Regions from separate parts of the Photorhabdus heterorhabditis genome, predicted to be linked through region 3. Evidence: predicted binding sites of a transcription regulator. Region 3 holds the regulator's gene; each other region holds the start of a gene.
The links. The regulator sigma-54, encoded in region 3, starts transcription at its own class of promoters, with help from an activator protein. The targets are predictions, from matches to a motif close to GTTGGCACANNTTTCGCTNT.
Positions count from the first base shown of each region.

Region 1 (7,133 bases), on a different contig from region 3:
ATCGAAGTAAACGATCCTAAACTTAGTACGATGAATTCCCTACCCTGAAGAACGCAATCTACTACAGGGAAAGGTCTTAAATGTTCTTAAAAAACAGGAGAACCAACCATGTATATGTTTTTACCTTTTTTACTCGCATTATTTGCGGTTATCACCACCCTATATGGCAAGTATAAAACAAGTTATACCCTATGGGGTCTTCTTTTGGTGACGACTGTAGCTTGGTTTATCCATCATGCAACTGATTCGTTAAATCTATCTTTTTAACTGGAGACAATCGGATGAATCAGGTATTAGCAACAAAACAGAAAATCAGCTACGGCACGATATTCAACATCATTGGATTATTTGGTATTAGTGCCGCACTTACCGTTGCCTTCTATTATCAGTTAGTCCTTTCAGAACTGCCTTGCCCATTATGTTTGTTACAACGGACAGGCATGATAATGATAGGATTTGGTTTCTTATTTAATCTACGCTTTGGTATTAAAAGCGCGCATTACGGTATCGCACTTATTGGCTGTATCGTGACTGGGATTATTGCGATCCGACAAGTGTTTTTACATATAATGCCCGGTGATACCGGTTATGGTTCCGCCCTTTTTGGTCTACATTTTTATACTTGGGCACTCCTTTCCTCCATTATTGCTATAATTGCCATATCAGTCATGCTGATATTAAAAAGTCTGGAAAAAACAACCGAAGAAAAGGAAAACGCACCGGTTTTCGGTCAGATTCTTATTGGTTTATTTGTCCTATTAATTGCAGCAAATTTAATCTCTACCGTTCTGGAGTGTGGTGGCGGGCAATGTGATGACAACCCAACGTTCTACCAATTGCTGGGTAAATAATCTTATTGTTTAAAATTAAAAAACTCAGGGCGCCGTCGGCGCCCTAAGCATTAGTATCACAGTAAGATTACGATGCCTCTTTACTGCGGTACGCACGACGACGTTCGTTTTCTGTCAGATGGCGTTTACGCAGGCGAATAGACACAGGGGTCACTTCTACCAGCTCGTCATCATCAATAAACTCCAGAGCCTGCTCCAAGGTTTTCTTAATATGTGGAGACAGGGTTGTCGCTTCGTCAGTGCCTGACGCACGGACGTTCGTCAGTTTTTTACCCGTCAGACAGTTAACTGTCAGATCATTTGAACGGGAATGAATACCGATCACCTGGCCTTCATACACTTCTGCACCATGGCCCAAGAACAACTTACCGCGATCCTGTAAGCTGTAAAGCGCATAAGCAACCGCTTTACCCTGACCATTAGAAATCATCACACCGTTCTGACGGCGACCAATTTCACCTGGACGAATATCATCATAGTGGCTGAATGTTGCATACAGCAAACCCGTACCGGAAGTCATCGTCATGAACTCAGTACGGAAACCAATCAAACCACGGCTTGGAATAACATAATCAAGGCGCACACGGCCTTTACCGTCTGGCAACATATCACGCAGATCAGCTTTACGCTCACCCAACGCCTGCATTACATCACCCTGATGCTGCTCTTCAATATCCAGCGTCACCTGTTCAAATGGCTCTTGTTTACGGCCATCGATCTCACGGAAGATAACTTTCGGACGGGATACCGCCAGTTCAAAACCTTCACGGCGCATGTTCTCAATCAGAACAGATAAGTGTAATTCACCACGGCCAGAAACACGGAACGCATCCGGATCTTCTGTTTCTTCGACACGCAGTGCCACGTTATGAACCAGCTCTTTCTTCAGGCGCTCAAGGATCTGACGAGAAGTCACATATTTGCCTTCACGACCACAGAAAGGAGAAGTGTTAACACAGAAGTACATACTTACCGTCGGCTCATCAACAGCCAGCGGTGGCAGCGCTTCAACAGCACTAATATCACACAAAGTATCAGAAATATTCAGCTCGCCCAAACCAGTAATCGCAATGATGTCACCGGCTTCAGCTTGCTCGCTCTCAATACGCTCCAGACCCAAGTGGCCCAGCACCTTACCAATTTTGCCGTTCCGGGTTTTCCCTTCGCTATCAATAATAGTGACGTTCTGGTTTGGTTTAACCGTACCGCGCTTGATACGGCCAATCCCGATAACGCCAACATAGTTGTTGTAATCCAGCTGAGAGATCTGCATCTGGAACGAGCCATTAAGGTCAACTTTCGGTGGCTCTACATGCTCAACAATCGCCTGATATAACGGCGTCATATCTTCCGCCATATCTTCATGATCAGTACCAGCAATCCCCATCAATGCAGATGCATAGATAATTGGGAAGTCCAGTTGTTCGTCAGTCGCACCCAAATTGACAAACAGGTCAAATACCTGATCGACAACCCAATCAGGGCGAGCACCTGGACGGTCAACTTTGTTAATGACCACAATCGGTTTCAAACCATGAGCGAACGCTTTCTGTGTCACAAAACGGGTCTGAGGCATTGGCCCATCCATGGCATCGACCAGCAACAGTACGCTGTCAACCATAGACATAACACGTTCTACTTCACCGCCGAAATCGGCATGTCCCGGAGTGTCTACGATATTAATACGGTAGTCATTCCATTTAATGGCGGTATTTTTTGCGAGGATAGTAATTCCACGCTCTTTCTCCAGATCATTGGAGTCCATCACACGCTCTGTCGCTGTCGCACGGTCACCGAAAGTACCGGATTGTTGCAGCAGCTTGTCAACCAGGGTGGTTTTACCGTGGTCAACATGCGCGATGATGGCGATATTACGCAATTTTTCGATCACAAACTTTGCCTCAGGCATTTAGAAATGGCGCGCTATTGTACACACATTGGTCGAAGGACTAAACAGGATCACAATAATCTATTCTTCACAACTTGGTACCTATGGAATTGTGATCCTTTTCACGCCCATAAACAGACGCATTTTCAGCACAAACGCACTAACATGATGCGCGATAGTAACATGATTGCACCAAAATAGTGCAATTCCACTAAACATCAGGATATCCTATCATAGGCATACCCATAACACAGTATATTGCAAGGTGTTAGAAAGTTGGCACGCTTTTCGCAAATCGTTCACAAACACATAATAGTTTGCAAACGAGTAAATAGCCTTGTTAAGGTAAAATGATATATACCCAATGGATTTCAAAATGTATCGCGACGGCAAGAGAACGCATCCCCGGGAGCATAGATAACTCTGTGACCTAAGTGAGTGCAGCCAATAAAGAGGCAACTTGAAAGATAACGGGTATAACTGTGTTTTCTTTAAGTCTTATCACAACCATTTTATCAAGACCGACACAAACCAGGAGAAACCGAGTATGTCCGCTGAACATGTTTTAACCATGATTGAAGAACATCAGGTGAAGTTTATTGATTTGCGTTTCACTGATACCAAAGGCAAAGAACAGCATATGACCATTCCTGCTCATCAGGTTAATGCAGACTTCTTTGAAGATGGCAAAATGTTCGACGGCTCCTCAATTGGCGGGTGGAAAGGCATTAACGAATCTGACATGGTGCTGATGCCAGATCCAAGCACAGCCATGCTTGATCCCTTCTTTGATGATGCCACGCTGATCCTACGTTGCGATATCCTGGAACCAGGCACCATGCAAGGTTATGACCGCGACCCTCGTTCCATATCCAAACGCGCTGAAGATTTCCTACGTTCAAGCGGAATTGCAGATACCGTCCTGTGTGGACCGGAACCTGAATTCTTCCTGTTTGATGACGTGCGTTTTGGCAGTTCCATGTCAGGTTCTTACTATCATCTTGATGATATCGAAGCCGCATGGAACTCTGGGACTCAATACGAAGGTGGCAACAAAGGCCATCGACCAGCAGTAAAAGGCGGTTACGCCCCAGTGCCTCCCGTTGATTCTTCTCAAGATTTGCGTTCAGCCATGTGTCTAACCATGGAAGAAATGGGGCTGGTGGTAGAAGCTCACCATCATGAAGTTGGAACCGCTGGTCAAAATGAAATCGCGACCCGTTTCAACACCATGACCAAAAAAGCTGACGAAACTCAGATTTACAAATACGTCGTGCATAATGTGGCGCACAACTTTGGCAAGACCGCAACCTTTATGCCAAAACCGCTGGTTGGCGATAATGGTTCCGGTATGCATTGCCACATGTCCCTGTCCAAAAACGGCACTAACCTGTTTGCCGGTGACAAATACGGTGGCCTGTCCGAACTAGCGCTATTCTACATCGGCGGTATTATCAAACATGCCCGTGCACTGAATGCGTTTACCAACCCGACAACCAACTCCTATAAACGTCTGGTTCCAGGCTATGAAGCACCCGTTATGCTGGCCTACTCTGCCCGTAACCGTTCTGCATCTATCCGTATTCCTGTTGTGGCAAGCACCAAGGCCCGCCGTATTGAAATACGTTTCCCTGATCCGGCAGCTAACCCTTATCTGGCTTTTGCTGCTCAATTGATGGCAGGTCTTGATGGTATTATCAACAAAATCCATCCGGGTGATGCAATGGATAAAAACTTATATGACCTGCCACCAGAAGAAGCCAAAGAGATCCCAACTGTCGCTTCTTCTCTGGATGAAGCCTTGGCAGCACTGGATACTGACCGCGAATTCTTGACTCGCGGTGGTGTATTCACCGACGACGCCATTGATGCTTATATTGAATTGAAAAACAGCGAAATGGAACGTGTCCGCCTGACACCACATCCACTAGAGTTTGAGCTGTATTACAGCGTGTAACTAACAGCCCTATTCCTGCTGATCATTTTTTGTTGCCGTGAAACCTTTAGCCCATCTTCGGATGGGCCTTTTTCCCACTTTCCGAGTTCAGGCTTTTGCTGGGTTTTACGCTCGAACATGATACAGTGCACCAAAAAGGTGCAGGAGTGTAACCAGATGAAAACGGAAAATCTGCCCGATACTGGGCAAATACTAAACTCACTGATTAACAGCGTGCTGGTACTGGATACTGACCTTGTGATCCGTTACGCCAACCATTCAGCACTGCAATTATTAGCTCAGAGTGCTCGTAAACTATTTGGTACACCTCTTCCAGTATTGTTTAGTTATTTTTCACTGGATACAGAATTGATGCACTCCAGTCTGGTCAGTGGTCAGAGTTTCACTGATAACGAAGTGACGTTAGTGGTTGATAACCGCTCTCACATCATGTCGCTCAGTGCCCAACCGATTTCCGAGCAGTTCATCTTGCTGGAACTGGCACCTATGGATAGTCAACGCCGGTTAAGCCAAGAGCAGGTACAACAAGCCCAACAGATAGCTGCACGGGAATTGGTTCGGGGGCTGGCACATGAAATCAAAAATCCCCTCGGCGGGCTGAGGGGAGCCGCGCAATTACTTTCAAGAGCGCTGCCTGACCCTGCTTTACAGGAATATACCCAAGTGATTATTGAACAAGCCGACCGGTTACGTCATCTGGTAGACAGACTACTTGGGCCACAACATCCGGGCGAACAAATTAAGCAAAGCATTCATTATGTTGCTGAGCGGGTCTACCAGTTAGTCTCACTGGAAATGCCGGATAACGTGACACTAATAAAAGATTACGATCCCAGCCTGCCAGAACTGGCCCACTACCCTGATCAGATTGAACAAGTTTTACTGAACATCACCCGTAATGCCTTGCAAGCACTGGGAAAACAGGGAGGTTCTATTACCCTGCGTACCCGTACCGCCTTTCAGATCACCCTACATGGTGAACGCTATCGTCTGGCGGCCAGAATTGACGTGGAAGATAACGGGCCGGGTATCCCGCCACAGATTCAGGACACCTTATTTTACCCGATGGTCAGTGCTCATGAAGGTGGAACAGGTCTTGGTCTATCGATTGCTCGCAGCTTGATAGATCAACACTCCGGCAAAATAGAATTTACCAGTTGGCCGGGGCACACAGAATTTTCTATCTACTTACCGATCAAGAAATAGAGGATAACTATGCAACCGGGAAAAATCTGGATCGTTGATGATGATAACTCAATCCGCTGGGTACTTGAGCGGGCGTTAAGCAGTGCGGGAATGGAATGTACCAGCTTTGCAGATGCTGATAGCGTATTGACCGCACTGGCGCAAACCACGCCTGATGTCTTGATTTCGGATATCCGTATGCCGGGAATGAATGGACTAAACCTGCTGAATAACATCAAGCAGAATAATCCATTACTGCCCGTCATCATTATGACTGCCCACTCAGATCTGGATGCCGCAGTCAGTGCCTATCAGCAAGGGGCTTTTGATTACTTACCAAAACCCTTTGATATTGATGAAACAGTCGCACTGCTGGAACGGGCGCTTAGCCACTCCCGCGAACAGAATCAACCAACCAGAAACCCGCAGGCCGTCACACCAGTTTCCGACATGATAGGTGAAGCGCCTGCCATGCAGGACGTTTACCGTATCATTGGCCGCCTCTCCCGTTCTTCTATCAGTGTCCTGATTAATGGCGAATCCGGTACAGGAAAAGAATTGGTGGCCCACGCCCTGCATCGCCACAGTCCACGGGCTAATAAACCATTTATTGCGCTCAATATGGCAGCGATTCCCAAGGATTTGATTGAATCAGAGCTATTTGGTCATGAAAAAGGCGCTTTTACTGGCGCCAATCAGGTACGTCACGGACGATTTGAACAGGCCAATAACGGTTCGCTGTTTCTTGATGAAATTGGTGATATGCCACTGGACATTCAGACTCGCCTGTTACGAGTATTAGCAGAAGGCCAGTTTTACCGGATTGGCGGTTACGCACCGGTAAAAGTAGATGTACGAATTATCGCTGCAACCCATCAAGATCTAGAATGTTTGGTAGCAAAAGGCAAATTCCGTGAAGATTTGTATCACCGTCTGAATGTTATTCGTATGCAACTACCTCCTCTACGCGATAGAGTGGAAGATATCCCCCGCCTGACCCGCTACTTCCTGCAACAGACCGCTAAAGAGCTAAGCGTAGAAACAAAGGTTCTACATCCTGACGCAGAAATTGCCTTAATGCGTTTACCCTGGCCAGGTAATGTCCGCCAGTTAGAAAACATCTGCCGCTGGCTAACAGTCATGGCGGCAAGCCAGGAGGTGCTGGTACAAGATTTGCCGCCTGAATTATTTGAACCCCATCATGCCGAAACCGGCACGGCAATACCCGCAAATACAGCACCTATAAATACAA
Region 1 covers NZ_LJCS01000006.1:103,065-110,197, reverse strand. The annotation lists gene AM629_RS24500 (DUF5993 family protein) at 109-267, shown strand; gene AM629_RS04150 (disulfide bond formation protein B) at 282-851, shown strand; gene typA (ribosome-dependent GTPase TypA) at 919-2,760, opposite strand; gene glnA (glutamate--ammonia ligase) at 3,287-4,696, shown strand; gene glnL (nitrogen regulation protein NR(II)) at 4,853-5,902, shown strand; gene glnG (nitrogen regulation protein NR(I)) at 5,912-7,133, shown strand, end outside.
Region 1: a site for sigma-54 is predicted at 3,015-3,034, ahead of glnA (glutamate--ammonia ligase). Genes of this name have one in related genera too.

Region 2 (7,133 bases), on a different contig from region 3:
AACCTTAGCCAATGGAGGCAACAACGCACCGTTATTATCAGTGCTCACCGCCTATCTGCATTAACTGATGCAGATAATATTCTGGTGATGCAGCAAGGTTCTGTTATACATCAAGGGCGGCACCAACAATTGGTAGAACAGCCAGGATGGTATCGTGATATGTATCATTATCAGCAACTTGAAGCAGCACTAGATGACGAGGATGGAGTAGTAGAAGGAAATAAAGATGACTAAGGTTCGTCAATTGTGGCCTTCTCTGAAACGTCTGTTAGTTTATGGAAAAAATTATCGTAAACCATTAGGGCTGGCGGTACTGATGCTGTGGGGGGCTGCAATTGCGGAAGTAAGCGGCCCGGTTTTAATTAGTTATTTTATCGATAATATGGTTGCAACGGGTAATATGCCTGTTGAAGTGGTTACAGGGCTAGCTATAACCTTTGTTGTTTTGCAACTGATTACAGCTGCATTGCATTATTTTCAAGCTTTATTATTTAATCAAGTGTCAGTTGATGTAGTTCAGCAACTTCGTACTGATGTGATGAATGCAGCATTGCGCCAGCCTTTAAGTGCTTTTGATAATCAACCGGTCGGGCAATTGATTTCCCGTGTAACGAACGATACTGAAGTTATTAAAGATCTTTATGTCAATGTGGTTCCAGCAGTATTCCACAGTATAGCACTAATTGGCGCGATGCTGATTGCTATGTTTATGCTGGAATGGCGTATGGCATTGGTTGCTATTCTTATTTTCCCTGTTGTGTTGATTGTCATGGCAATATATCAGCACTTGAGTACACCTATTATTCGGCGGGTACGTAGTTATCTGGCTGATATTAATGATAACTTTAACGAGATCATCAATGGAATGCATGTTGTTCAGCAATTCAGGCAACAGGCTCGTTTTGGTGAGCGTATATTGTTGACTAACCGTGCTCATTATAAAGTGAGAATGCAGGCACTACGGTTGGATGGGATTTTATTGAGGCCATTACTGAGTTTGTTATCGGCTATGGTGTTGTGTGGTCTTATAGTGCTGTTTGGATTCAGTGGATCAGGAGTGATTGGTGTTGGGGTATTGTATGCTTTTATTAATTACTTGGGGCGACTGAATGAACCACTAATCGAACTGGCTGCTCAGCAATCTATCCTGCAACAAGCTGTAGTTTCTGGTGAGAGGATATTTGAGTTAATGGATAGTCCTCAACAAGGTTATGGCATAGATAGTCAGCCGTTATCCAGCGGTCGGATTGAAATAGAAAATTTGAGTTTTTCTTACCGAGATAACAAAGTAGTGTTACAAGATATCAATGTGCAGATTCCGACCCACGGTTTTGTTGCTTTGGTTGGGCATACTGGCAGTGGTAAAAGTACGTTGGCAAATTTACTGATGGGGTATTACCCGTGGCAGAAGGGGGAAATTTACCTTGACGGACGATCTGTATCATCCTTGTCTCATTCGGTGTTACGTAATGGAGTGGCAATAGTTCAGCAGGACCCGGTTGTTCTTGTTGACTCTTTCTTTGGTAATATTACGCTTGGTCGGAATATCTCAGAAGAGAAAGTCTGGCAGGTATTGGAAACAGTACAATTAGCTGAATTAGTACGTTCATTGTCTAATGGTCTTCATACTATCTTGGGAGAGCAGGGTAATACGTTGTCAGCAGGGCAAAAACAATTGCTTGCTATGGCGAGGGTGTTAGTGCAAACACCACAAATTTTAATCCTTGATGAAGCGACAGCAAATATCGATTCAGGTACAGAACAAGCGATACAACAGGCTTTGAGATTGATTCGTCAGCAAACGACTTTGATTGTTATTGCTCACCGTTTGTCCACTATTGTAGAAGCCGATACTATTCTAGTGCTGCATCGTGGTGCAATTATTGAACAAGGACGCCATCAGCAGTTATTGGCGGAATGTGGGCGTTATTATCAGATGTATCAGCTACAACAAGTAGGTGATACATTAAATGAATGCGGCGCAATTTCTGAGAAAGAGATATTGATTTAACCTTATTTGCACTAATCTAGTGCGCTAATGGGGGAGTACATTCGTTGCTCTCCCTTTCTTCCTCTCCCCGTAATTTGTATTTTCTTTATTATTATTTGATTTTTATATGTTTTTAATTTCTGGCACATCCCTTGCTATCTACTTAATTGCAAACACAATAACCGAGTGGTAGGAGGATATATGAAGCTCATTACGACAATTATAAAGCCATTCAAACTGGAGGATATAAGGGGGGCTCTTTCTGGTCTAGGTGTTCAGGGGCTGACTATAACAGAAGTAAAAGGATTTGGTCGTCAGAAAGGGCATGCCGAGCTTTATCGTGGAGCTGAATACAGCCTTAACTTTTTACCTAAAGTAAAGATAGATATCGCTGTAGCAGATGAATTAGTTGAGGAGGTAATTCATGCTATTCAGCAATCCGCTTTCACTGGAAAAGTTGGTGACGGTAAGATTTTTGTTATCGAATTACAGCAAGTTATTCGTATCAGAACAGGCGAAACCAATGATGCAGCACTATAAGTCACTGATAGAGATAATATATATGAAAAGACAATTCTCTGTGGCTGTCGGTATTGCAGCCAGTTGTTTACCATCATTATCTCAAGCGGCAGAAAGTGTTGCCGACAAAGCAGATAATACTTTTATGATGATTTGTACAGTACTTGTTTTGTTTATGACAATTCCGGGCATTGCTCTGTTTTACGGTGGATTGTTGCGGAGCAAAAATGTTTTATCTCTGATGGCTCAGGTTATGGTGAGTTTTGCTCTGGTATGTGTGTTGTGGATAATTTACGGTTACAGCTTGGCTTTTGAACCGGGAAATGGTTTCTTCGGTAGTTTTAGTCAGATGATGTTGAAGAACTTGGTATTGACTGATTTAACTGGCAGTTTTTATCAATTAATTCATGTGGCATTTCAAGGGTCTTTTGCTTGTATTACAGTCGCCTTGATTACTGGTGCCTTAGGGGAACGTATTCGCTTTCCAGCTTTATTGATTTTCAGTGTGTTATGGTTGACGTTTTCTTATCTACCTATGGCGCATATGGTTTGGGGAGGGGGGATACTTTCACAAGATGGGGCGCTAGATTTTGCTGGTGGCACGGTTGTGCATATTAACGCGGCTGTAGCAGGGCTGGTTGGTGCTTATTTATTGGGAAAACGTACTGGTTTTGGGAAAGAAGCATTCAAGCCACATAATCTACCAATGGTTTTCATCGGTACAGCTGTACTTTATATCGGTTGGTTTGGTTTTAATGCAGGTTCTGCTGGTGAAGCTAATGAGATAGCTGCTCTAGCATTTTTGAATACAGTTGTGGCGACAGCCGCTGCTATTTTATCGTGGATTTTCGCTGAATGGTTCTTCCGTAATAAGCCATCACTTTTGGGTGCCTGTTCAGGCTGTATTGCTGGGCTGGTTGGTGTTACACCGGCTGCGGGAACGGTTGGTGTCGGTGGGGCTCTTATCATTGGTCTGATAGCAGGTTTTGCAGGACTTTGGGGAGTCGTGATCCTGAAAAGGTGGTTACGTGCTGATGATGTGTGTGATGTATTTGGTATACACGGCGTATGTGGGATAGTTGGTTGTCTTTTGACCGGGATTTTTACAGCTAAGTCGTTGGGAGGAACCGGTTATTCTGAAGGAATAGCTATGTTGGAGCAAGTTAGTATCCAAGCTTTCAGCATATTAGTTTGTGTAGTTTGGTCAGTAATCGTTGCGTTTATTGCTTTCAAAATAGCGGATCTACTGGTAGGGCTGCGGGTTACTGTTGAAACTGAAAGAGAAGGATTGGATATTAATGCTCACGGCGAAAGTGCTTATAACTAATCTGTAATATAAACGAAACGGCAGCGGTAAGGCCATAAAGTGTGATATTGGTTTCTTATTTGCTGCCTTTGTTACATTTTATTTGGTTCGCTTTCTAATCAGTCCTTCTTGTACAGTCGAGGCGATAAGTACCCCTTCGCGGTTGTAAATCTGTCCACGAACAAAGCCACGGGCCCCAGAGGCTGATGGGCTGTCTATAGCATATAGTAACCAGTCGTCCAGTTTAAATGGGCGGTGGAACCACATGGAATGGTCAATAGTTGCTATCTGGATATTTTTCTCAAGAAATCCAACACCATGAGGCTGCAATGCTGTTGGTAGAAAGTTAAAATCAGAGGCATAGCCAAGTAAGTATTGATGAATTAAAGGATTAGCAGGCATATCACCATTACTGCGAAACCAGACATAGCGTATAGGTTCTTCTGGTGGACAATTAAACGGGCTGTAATATTTTACGGGCCTCATTTCAAACGGGCATGGGTAGAGAAAAATATTTTGCATTCTTTGGGGTAATAGGTGAGATATTTTCTTCGCAATTTCATCTTGAGGGGTGAGTTCTTCTGGATATGGTACATCTGGCATCATATTTTGGTGTTCGAAACCTTCTTCATAGCTTTGGAATGAGGCTGTCATATAAAAGATAGGTTTGCCATTTTGAATCGCGCTCACTCGTCGGGCGCTGAAACTTCCTCCATCACGTAAAATTTCAACGTCATAGACGATAGGTTTACTACTGTCTCCGGGACGTAAGAAATAGCTGTGGAAAGAATTACTGATCCGATTATCTGCGACAGTTTGTGTGGCAGCATAGAGTGCTTGACCGATCACTTGCCCTCCGAAAACCTGAGGAAAACCTAAGTCTTTACTTTGACCCCGGTAAATGCCTTCTTCAATTTTTTCTAGATTCATCAAATTGATCAGATTGTGTAATGACTTACTCATAATATGCCTTTGTTTTTTATTGGGTTATTAGAAATATAACAGGTGATTATTGTCCCATTAATGAATGATAAATAAATAACTAAATTGTAAATGTTTCAGGCCCTGATAGTAGTGCAATAAAGAATATGAGATTTATCTGGGACTTATATTCATTTTTCTAATCTATAATTTAGGTGGCTTAGATTTAATGGTTTGATATTCAAATTCATTTTATTATTTATATAGATCAGTTAAGAATGGAGAAGTGTGTATGAAATTATGGCAAATATCTACGAGTGTATTACTGGCAGCTGCTTTGGTTGGGTGTAATAGCAAAGGCACCGAGACAGTAGATACTCGGGTAGAGCAGATTGAAAATCCAGTAAAACAGCATTATGTTAAAGGCAATATCAATATCTTACAGCGTATTGCATTGCCAGCGGATGCTATTCTGACAGTGTCTTTATCTGATGTATCTCTGGCTGATGCACCCTCAATTACTTTATCCCAGAAGAGAGAACGCTTAGACGGAAAACAATCACCTTTTCATTTTGTTCTGCCTTATCGTCCAAGCGACGTTAAGCCAAATGCGCGTATTGTCGTCAGTGCTTCTGTTTCTCTACATAATCGTTTAATGTTTGTTACAGATACTGCATATGAAGTAATTAATAATGGGAAGACTAAAGATATCGAAATTATACTAAAAGCGGTTAGATAATACATGTTCTTGAGTATTTATTCTCAATGTATAAGAAATCATCATTCGAACCTGCTTGTCTTGCTATTTAGACAGGTATGAATGATAATGGCGCCGCTTTGAAGCCAAAGCAATCAGTCAATGGGGGCTCTGTTGGTTCTCCCGCAACGCTAACTTGTTAACTTGGTCAGGTCCGGAAGGAAGCAGCTATAGCAAGGGATGTGTGTGCCGGGATGTCGCTGGCAGAGCCCTCGCCAATTTTGTTGATAGCTGACCTAATAAGCCGATAGCACTTTACCGGCCCGGATCGTTTTTTGTCTGATGAAGACTACTTTAGCGAACGTATTTCCATACTGAAGGTGGAATTCTGTCATACAGTTTATTCATGGTCAGCTCAGCCAGGCGATGATCCGCAGCAGAGTAGAATAGTTCAAGTTCGTCTCCTGAAAGTTCATATTTGTTTTTTTCAATCACACGCTCTAGTGTATCAATCGTGGTGCATTTTCTTAAACGCATCAGATAATCAGTTTTAGTCATAGTTGCCTTTCTTATTAACATATATAAAAAATTATTTAAGGAAATATCAGCCAAATTTTTCTCAAGGAACAATTTAAGTCATACAACAAAATGCTGGTTAAACGTTCATTAGTTTTGGGGCATTCTGTAAGTTTAGAAAAACTAATCTCATTGCTTACAAACAAAGTATAGGTATATGTACCATCAAAATATTCATCAATTCAAGCAAGAAGGCTGAAATCATCAGAATATTTGATTTTAACGTGCTAAACGAAAGTTGATATGTACTCAATCAATTCATTTAGCTTTAAATTGTCCTGAGACGTAAATGTTATTTACACAACCAGTATCGGTGTACTCTAACACTGGAAGTAACTTCTTGTCTTAGATTCTCACATAAGCATTTTAATTCAGCAATATCATATCATCCTAGTGAATTATTCATCCATGCCATGTTGATCCCCCTGTATATGCTATTACTTAATTTGAGTCAAAGGCGCTAAACATATACATGTATTATAGAAACTCTTTTTCGAGAGATTATTATTATGTGCCTATAATCGTTCTTTGGGATTATTTATCTTTTTTACAGATGATTCTGGTTTGCTTTTGGTAAAGCAAAATCATCTCTTAACAAAAATTCATACCCTTAACGCAATAAACTATAAATATCGGCCAGTATATGTGAATTAATATGTAGGCTTATATAAAATAGTACTACCCTCAGACGCTAGTAACAGCAGATTATAGCCTGATGGCTACAATAATCAACGAATATAACATCATTATTACATAAGTCACTATGTGCTGGTATTGTTTTTTGTCATTTAATGTAAAAAAGATAAAGCAGTTCTTGCCCAACAACTTTCCCAATAATTTTATTAAAGTTAGTAATGTGCGGATTTTTAAGGATATTTTCTACTCATAAAGGGTGGTTTTAATTAAATTTGAACGAAATTATGCAAAAGTTAAGCGGATAGGTTGATGATCAGAATCTGCTTAATGGAAGCAACTATTATATTAAGAAGGCCGTTAAACGGCCTTCCGATTATTGTTAGTTGCATTAGTGAGATTCTGATGCTGGTTCAATCTCCTCTGCTTTCTTACTGAAACGTCGTTTGATAACCACAAAGAATACCGGTACGAAAAAGATAGCTAGCGAA
Region 2 covers NZ_LJCS01000009.1:84,645-91,777, forward strand. The annotation lists gene AM629_RS05635 (SmdA family multidrug ABC transporter permease/ATP-binding protein) at 1-234, shown strand, start outside; gene AM629_RS05640 (SmdB family multidrug efflux ABC transporter permease/ATP-binding protein) at 227-2,011, shown strand; gene glnK (P-II family nitrogen regulator) at 2,192-2,530, shown strand; gene amtB (ammonium transporter AmtB) at 2,553-3,836, shown strand; gene tesB (acyl-CoA thioesterase II) at 3,915-4,778, opposite strand; gene AM629_RS05660 (YbaY family lipoprotein) at 5,029-5,475, shown strand; RNA gene ffs (signal recognition particle sRNA small type) at 5,606-5,702, shown strand; gene AM629_RS05665 (HHA domain-containing protein) at 5,788-5,991, opposite strand; gene AM629_RS05670 (efflux RND transporter permease subunit) at 7,034-7,133, opposite strand, start outside.
Region 2: a site for sigma-54 is predicted at 2,130-2,149, ahead of glnK (P-II family nitrogen regulator). Genes of this name have one in related genera too.

Region 3 (7,133 bases):
GAATCCAGCATCAGCATGGCAATCACACTGCTGGCTTCAGCTTCAACATGGCTATCATTGCGCAAGATAACGTGGGATTTAAAAAGCTGTACCAGGTCATACAGTTTCATTGCAGGCCGAGCATGCATTCCCAGCCGATTTTTGATTTCAAGCTTCTGCTTGACGGTCATTATTTTCGCTTTTCGAGAGTACGGTGGCGTGACTGTACATTTTTACCACGAGAACGGAAATAATCAGCCAATTGTTCTGCTACATAAACAGAACGGTGTTTACCACCAGTGCAACCAATAGCAACAGTTAGATAGCTGCGGTTATTCGTTTCAAGCATGGGTAGCCACAGTTCAAGATAACTGCGGGTTTGATAGATGAAGTTATGCACTTCCGTATGGCGGTCAAGGAAAGCGGCGACGGGACGATCAAGACCTGTCATTGGCCGTAGTTTCGGGTCCCAGTGTGGATTTGGCAGGAAACGTACGTCAAAAACATAATCGGCGTCAATTGGAATACCATGCTTAAAGCCGAAAGATTCAAAAACCATTGTCAGCTCGCGTTCTCGTTTGCCTAACAGACGAGTCCTTAACATCTCAGCCAGTTCATGGACTGACATTTCCGAAGTGTCGATAATGAGATCGGCTCTTGAACGAAGAGGCTCCAGCAGATCGCTTTCTTGATCAATCGCACTTTCCAGAGAGAGATTTTTGCTTGATAACGGATGCAAGCGGCGAGTATCGCTGTAACGGCGGATTAACGTATTACGGTCAGCGTCAAGAAACAGTAATTGTGGTGAGAAACTGGTCGGTAGTTTAGTCAGTGCTTCTTCGAAAATTTCTGGTGATTCCGGCATGTTTCTTACGTCAATACTGACAGCAGCAGAAATATCGCGGTCAGCCAGCGTATCTGCTAATTCCGGCAGCAATACTACCGGCAAGTTATCCACACAATAAAAACCCATATCTTCCAGCGCGCGCAAGGCAACGGATTTACCCGAACCGGAACGGCCACTGACTATCATCAGCACCATGAGGCGACTCCCCTTAAATTTCTCAGTGGTTGTTATGAGCCACTGCTATCTGTTGCTTTCCATTCATTGCAACAGCTATTCAGTGATAATTGCGTAAAGTTCTTCATCACTTTGTGCTGATCTTAAACGACGGCAGAGATTTTTATCTGCAAGACGTTTGGCAATCAATGACAATGTATGTAAGTGGGTCTGGCATTGATCGTTTGGAACCAGTAAAGCAAACAGCAAATCAACGGGTTGATTATCAATAGCATCAAAAGCAATAGGTTGTTCCAGATTAAGGAAAACCCCAACAGTTTTATCCGAGCTATTTTCATCCAGTTTACCGTGAGGGATAGCAATACCACTGCCAATTCCAGTAGTGCCCACTTTTTCGCGGGTCAATATTGCTTCGAATACGATATTCTCTGGTAATTTGAGCTGCTTAGATGCCAGCTCACTGATAATCTCTAAAGCCCGTTTTTTGCTCGAACAATGTACATTATTACGTGTACATTCAAGGGAAAGGACTGAGCTTAATAGTAAATCTGCTTGGTTATTCATTTTTCTATTCGCTTAGGTGCCTATTGATACCGGATACCATAGATTATCTGTGGCATCCGGTATTTTTGCACTGTTTACAGCAAAACTCCGCTGTTGTTACTGTAGCCTTTAAAAACTACAGCTTTCGTTAAAAGGGTTGTTAATGTTGTCTGAGTTTGTCTTTATGTTTGGTTAGCTGACGAGCTAGTTTGTCGACCAGTCCATCAATTGCTGCATACATATCCTCATGTTCTGAGGATGCGTGCAACTCACCTCCGTTAATATGTACAGTAGCCTCAGCGATTTGTTGCACCTTTTCCACCCGGAGGATTACCTGAGTCAGGTTGATCCTGTCGAAATATTGATCCAGCTTGCTGCATTTTGCAGTGATAATGTCGCGTAATGCATCAGTAATTTCAATATTGTGGCCAGTTATTTTGAGTTGCATATTGTCTTCCTTATCTGTTCATTTCAAACCAGACGCTTACGTTGGTTTGATGGCGGAATGGATAACGACTCTCGATATTTTGCGACAGTCCGTCGGGCAACTACGATGCCTTGGTCGGTCAGCATGCTCGTCAGTTTGCTGTCACTTAATGGTTTGGCGGGGTTTTCCGCTGCTACCAGTTTTTTCACCAAAGCCCGTATTGCAGTTGAAGAGGCTTCGCCCCCACTTTCTGTATTAACATGGCTGGAGAAAAAATACTTCAATTCAAAAATACCACGCGGACTGTGCAGGAATTTCTGGGTAGTCACCCTAGAAATGGTAGATTCATGCATATCAACCTGGAAAGCAATGTCTGCCAGAACCATAGGTTTCATATGTTCTTCGCCATGTTCGAAAAATTCCTGTTGCTGCTCTACAATGCAACGCGTAACTTTTAGTAGGGTGTCATTTCGGCTTTCCAGACTTTTGATAAGCCACTTCGCTTCCTGTAAGTTATTGCGGATAAACTGGCAATCACTTTCATTGCGTGTATGTTGTCCAAGTTCCGCATAATGCTGATTGATGCGTAAACGAGGAGTGTTATCTGCGTTCAGTTCTACTTGCCAGTATTCACTTTCTTTTCGAACTAACACATCAGGGATGACATACTGCGATTCACCCGTATTTACCGCCAGACCAGGTCTTGGTTCAAGTGACTGAATTAAATTTATGACTTCTTTCAGTGTATCTTCTTTCAGGCGACTAAGGCGGATTAAATTACGGAAATCCCGATGACCCAGCAACTCCAGATGTTCGCAGACGATCAATTTTGCTTCTTGCAGATAAGGTGTTTCTGGTGGGAACATTGATAGCTGGATCAGAAGGCAATCTTTTAGATCACGGGCCGCGACACCTATAGGATCAAAATGCTGTACCCGTTTTAGCACGGTTTCTACTTCTGCCAAAGTGAGTTGATTGTCACCAATACTAGCAAGAATATCTTCCAGTGGCACAGTGAGATAACCTGTATCATCTATGGCGTCAATAATTGATGTGGCAATGGCGGCATCTGTTTCCGTGAATGGAGTCAGCTCTGCTTGCCACATCAAATAGTCTTGTAGGGTTTGAGTTGTCTCGCCTTGGTAAAGTGGCAATTCATCAGCACTATAGTCATTACGTGTACCAGAAGGCGTTCCGGCTGTGTAAATCTCATCCCAGCTTGCATCTAGTGGTAGCTCGTCTGGCATATCCTTTTGTTGCAGGGCATCAAGCGTATCCATAGCTTCAGTTTCGTTGTCAGGAGATTCCTGACTGCCGATTTCCTGGTACTCTTCATCCTGTTCAAGCAAAGGGTTCATTTCTAACGCTTGTTGTATTTCCTGTTGCAGCTCAAGCGTAGAAAGTTGCAACAAACGAATGGCTTGTTGAAGCTGTGGTGTTATTGCCAGTTGCTGACTAAGCCTGAGTTGCAAACTTTGCTTCATAGAATTATTTCAATTCTCCTGGCTGAATTAGAGCCGGAAACCTTCGCCTAAGTAAACACGCTTCACCTGTTCATTACTAAGGATGTCATTAGGTGTGCCATGAGCAATCAGATGCCCTTGGCTAACAATATAAGCACGCTCACATACATCCAATGTTTCACGGACGTTATGGTCTGTGATAAGAACGCCTAGTCCATAATCTCTCAAATGCTGAATGATCTTTTTGATATCGATAACTGAGATGGGATCTACGCCTGCAAAGGGTTCATCCAGTAAAATAAATTTAGGATTGGCTGCTAGCGCACGGGCAATTTCTACACGGCGACGTTCACCGCCGGATAGTGATTGACCAAGGTTGTCACGGAGATGGCTGATATGGAACTCTTCCATTAGCTCTTCGGCACGTTCTTTCCGCTGTTCCTGAGTTAGATCCTTGCGGATTTCCAATACGGCCATCAGATTGTCGAAGACGCTCAGACGGCGGAAAATTGAAGCTTCCTGAGGTAAATAACCAATACCACGGCGTGCCCGCTCGTGAAGTGGCAGTAAGCTGATATCTTCATTATCAATGGTAATGGTTCCGGTATCCCGTGAAACAATCCCCACGACCATATAAAAAGTTGTGGTTTTCCCAGCACCGTTGGGCCCAAGCAGGCCAACAATTTCACCGGAGTTCACGTTCAGGCTGACATTTTCAACGACCTTACGGCCTTTATAAGCTTTTGCCAGGTTTGCTGCGTTTAGTGTTGCCATATATTATCGTTATTTACTCTTGTTGTTAGCCCCAGGGCCTTCTTCCTGTAACTGAGAAGGTAACAGGACGGTTGTCACTCGTTTACCTTTGTCACTGAATGCTTCCATTTGCTGGGTTGGCACCAAATAGGTGATCCGGTCGCCTTTTATATTGCTGTTCAACTGTTCCAGATAGGCGTTGCCAGTCAGTGTAACCAGCTCTTTATCCATTTCGTAGCGCATTTTTGCACCGCGGCCTTTGATTGGTTTGCCGTTATCCTGTAACTGATAGAAAGTTACAGGATTACCGAATGCCTCAACAATCATTTTTTTAGAATCACCATTCGGGCGGGTTATAACGACTTTGTCGGCGTGGATATCAATAGAGCCCTGTTTAACGATCACATTTTCTGTAAATGTGGCAGTGTTTCCTGTCATGTCAAGGGATTGCTTGTCAGAATCAATATAAATTGGTTTCTGGGTGTCATCTTTTAGTGCTAATGCGGGAAGGCTGACCACAAAAATAGCACTGGCAATAAAAGCATTACGGATTCTGTTGTTCATGTTGGATTTCATAGTAGGTGTTAACCTTTTCAATCAGTTCAGCGGTTTTGTTCCGCAGATTGCCACGCATTTTCATTCCTACGGATTTCAGCCCTACACCGATAAGTGTGACCTGATCATCGGATGAGACATCCTGGGTTACCAGGTTGACGACAGCATTCTCTGTAGTAATACGTTGTAATTGTGACGTATCAGTCAGGCTGTCAACTTGCACATCTCCGTAAAGATAGAGCATTTTATCATTAGTCAATTTTGCTTTGTTAGAACGTACTGTCCATGTAGCAATGGCATTTGAATCATATGTAATTAATACTGGTTTGGTAAACCAGGTGATTTTTGGCTCAGCATAATTCTGGACATCATCAGAGACCAGTTTATATGTCAGCTTACCAGTAGGATCATAAACAAAGGTTATGGTTTCCTGACTTTGATATGTCGGCTGGTTGTTATCTGCGGCAGAAGACGGTTCAGTCTCGTCTGAGTCAGATAAGTTCCAGCCAATTAGAGCCATGGTGATTAGTGCTAGTATTATAGCCAACCCGGATTTGATTTTACCCATTCTTGTTTCGCTTCAACCTATATTGATAATCCTTTGGCATCTTCCAGCTTATTCTGAGCGAAAAGCACCAAATCACAAAGTTCTCTTACTGCACCGCGACCACCTGCAATTTGGGTGACATAATGTGCTTTTGGTAATAGCAATGGATGTGCATCTGCCACAGCGACAGATAAACCCACTTGTTTCATGACTGGCCAGTCAATCAAATCATCACCGATGTAAGCAACCTGTTCTGGTTTTAATCCCAGTTTATCTAACAGTTCTCTATACGCCAAAGCCTTATCACTCTGTCCCTGGTAAAGATGTGTAATGCCTAGCGTGTTTGCTCGATCTTCCAGCAATTTAGCCTTACGACCAGTGATAATAGCGACTTCAATTCCTGAAGTAATTAAGCAGCGAATCCCGTAACCGTCACGAACATTAAACGCTTTTAATTCTTCACCATTGTTTCCCATATATACCAGGCCATCTGACATGACACCATCAACGTCACAAATCAGCAGGCGGATTTTACTGGCTTTTTCAATAATGTCTTTATTTACTGGGCCATAACAGGTGTCCAGATAAACTAATTGGCTCATTAAAACGTTCTCATAGGTTAAACCACACCGGCTTGTAAAAGGTCATGCATATGTAATACACCCAGCAATTTATTTCCCTCTGTAACCAATAGAGAAGTGATATGACGTGATTGCATTAAGTTTAATGCATCAACTGCAAGGGCATTAGGCTTTATACGGACCCCACCCGCAGTCATAACATCTGAAATTTTGACGTTGTACAAATCAATTCCCATATCAAAAACGCGGCGCAAGTCACCATCGGTAAAAATACCATCAATATACATATTTTCATCACAAATAACTGTCATACCCAATTTTTTGCGGGTAATTTCAACTAGTGCTTCACGTAAGGAGGAATCCCGGTTAATTCTTGGGATATCTTCGCCGGTATTCATTAAATCACTTACCAGTAGTAGAAGCTTACGTCCAAGTGTGCCGCCAGGATGTGATAGTGCGAAATCTTCAGCGGTAAAACCACGAGCCTGAAGCAATGCGACAGCTAAAGCATCTCCCATCACCAATGTTGCAGTGGTACTCGTCGTTGGAGCCAAGCCTAGCGGACAGGCTTCTTGTGGAACTTTGATACATAGATGGATATTTGCGGCTTTTCCCATGCTGCTGTTGTGATTGTTAGTCATACAGATAAGAGGAATTTTTTGGCGTTTTAGTGCAGGGATAAGTGACAAAATTTCATTGGATTCGCCAGAATTTGAGATTGCCAGAACAATATCTTTAGGGGTAATCATACCGAGATCACCGTGGCTGGCTTCCCCTGGATGAACAAAAAAGGAAGGTGTGCCGGTACTGGCGAAAGTTGCGGCAATTTTACATCCGATATGACCGGATTTACCCATCCCCATGATAATAATCTTACCTTCACAGTTGAACATTAGTTCACAGGTACGAGTGAAATCTTCATTTATGTATTGTTCGAGTTCTGCTAACCCATCACGCTCTATGTGTAATACTTTCTTACCCGCTTGTTGAAAATCAAATCTAGGCATTTCTTTTTCCTACTCACTTGTGTTTATTCAATGCTGTAATTGGAAATAAACAGTATGACAAAATAAGCAATAAAACAGCTTAATAACAGAACACCTTTCACCCGGTTTAACCGGTGTTTACGACCCAGACAAAATGCAGTAAATATTATGCTGGCTATCATCATTACCCAAAAATCACGATGGAAAGATTCAGGGGAAATGGCTGCTGGTGAGAGTAATGCGGGAAGACCCAGAACAATTGATATATTGAATATATT
Region 3 covers NZ_LJCS01000010.1:26,139-33,271, reverse strand. The annotation lists gene npr (PTS phosphocarrier protein NPr) at 1-170, opposite strand, end outside; gene rapZ (RNase adapter RapZ) at 170-1,021, opposite strand; gene ptsN (PTS IIA-like nitrogen regulatory protein PtsN) at 1,097-1,564, opposite strand; gene hpf (ribosome hibernation promoting factor) at 1,704-1,991, opposite strand; gene rpoN (RNA polymerase factor sigma-54) at 2,015-3,454, opposite strand; gene lptB (LPS export ABC transporter ATP-binding protein) at 3,482-4,207, opposite strand; gene lptA (lipopolysaccharide ABC transporter substrate-binding protein LptA) at 4,217-4,750, opposite strand; gene lptC (LPS export ABC transporter periplasmic protein LptC) at 4,731-5,309, opposite strand; gene kdsC (3-deoxy-manno-octulosonate-8-phosphatase KdsC) at 5,327-5,890, opposite strand; gene kdsD (arabinose-5-phosphate isomerase KdsD) at 5,908-6,876, opposite strand; gene AM629_RS05855 (calcium/sodium antiporter) at 6,900-7,133, opposite strand, start outside.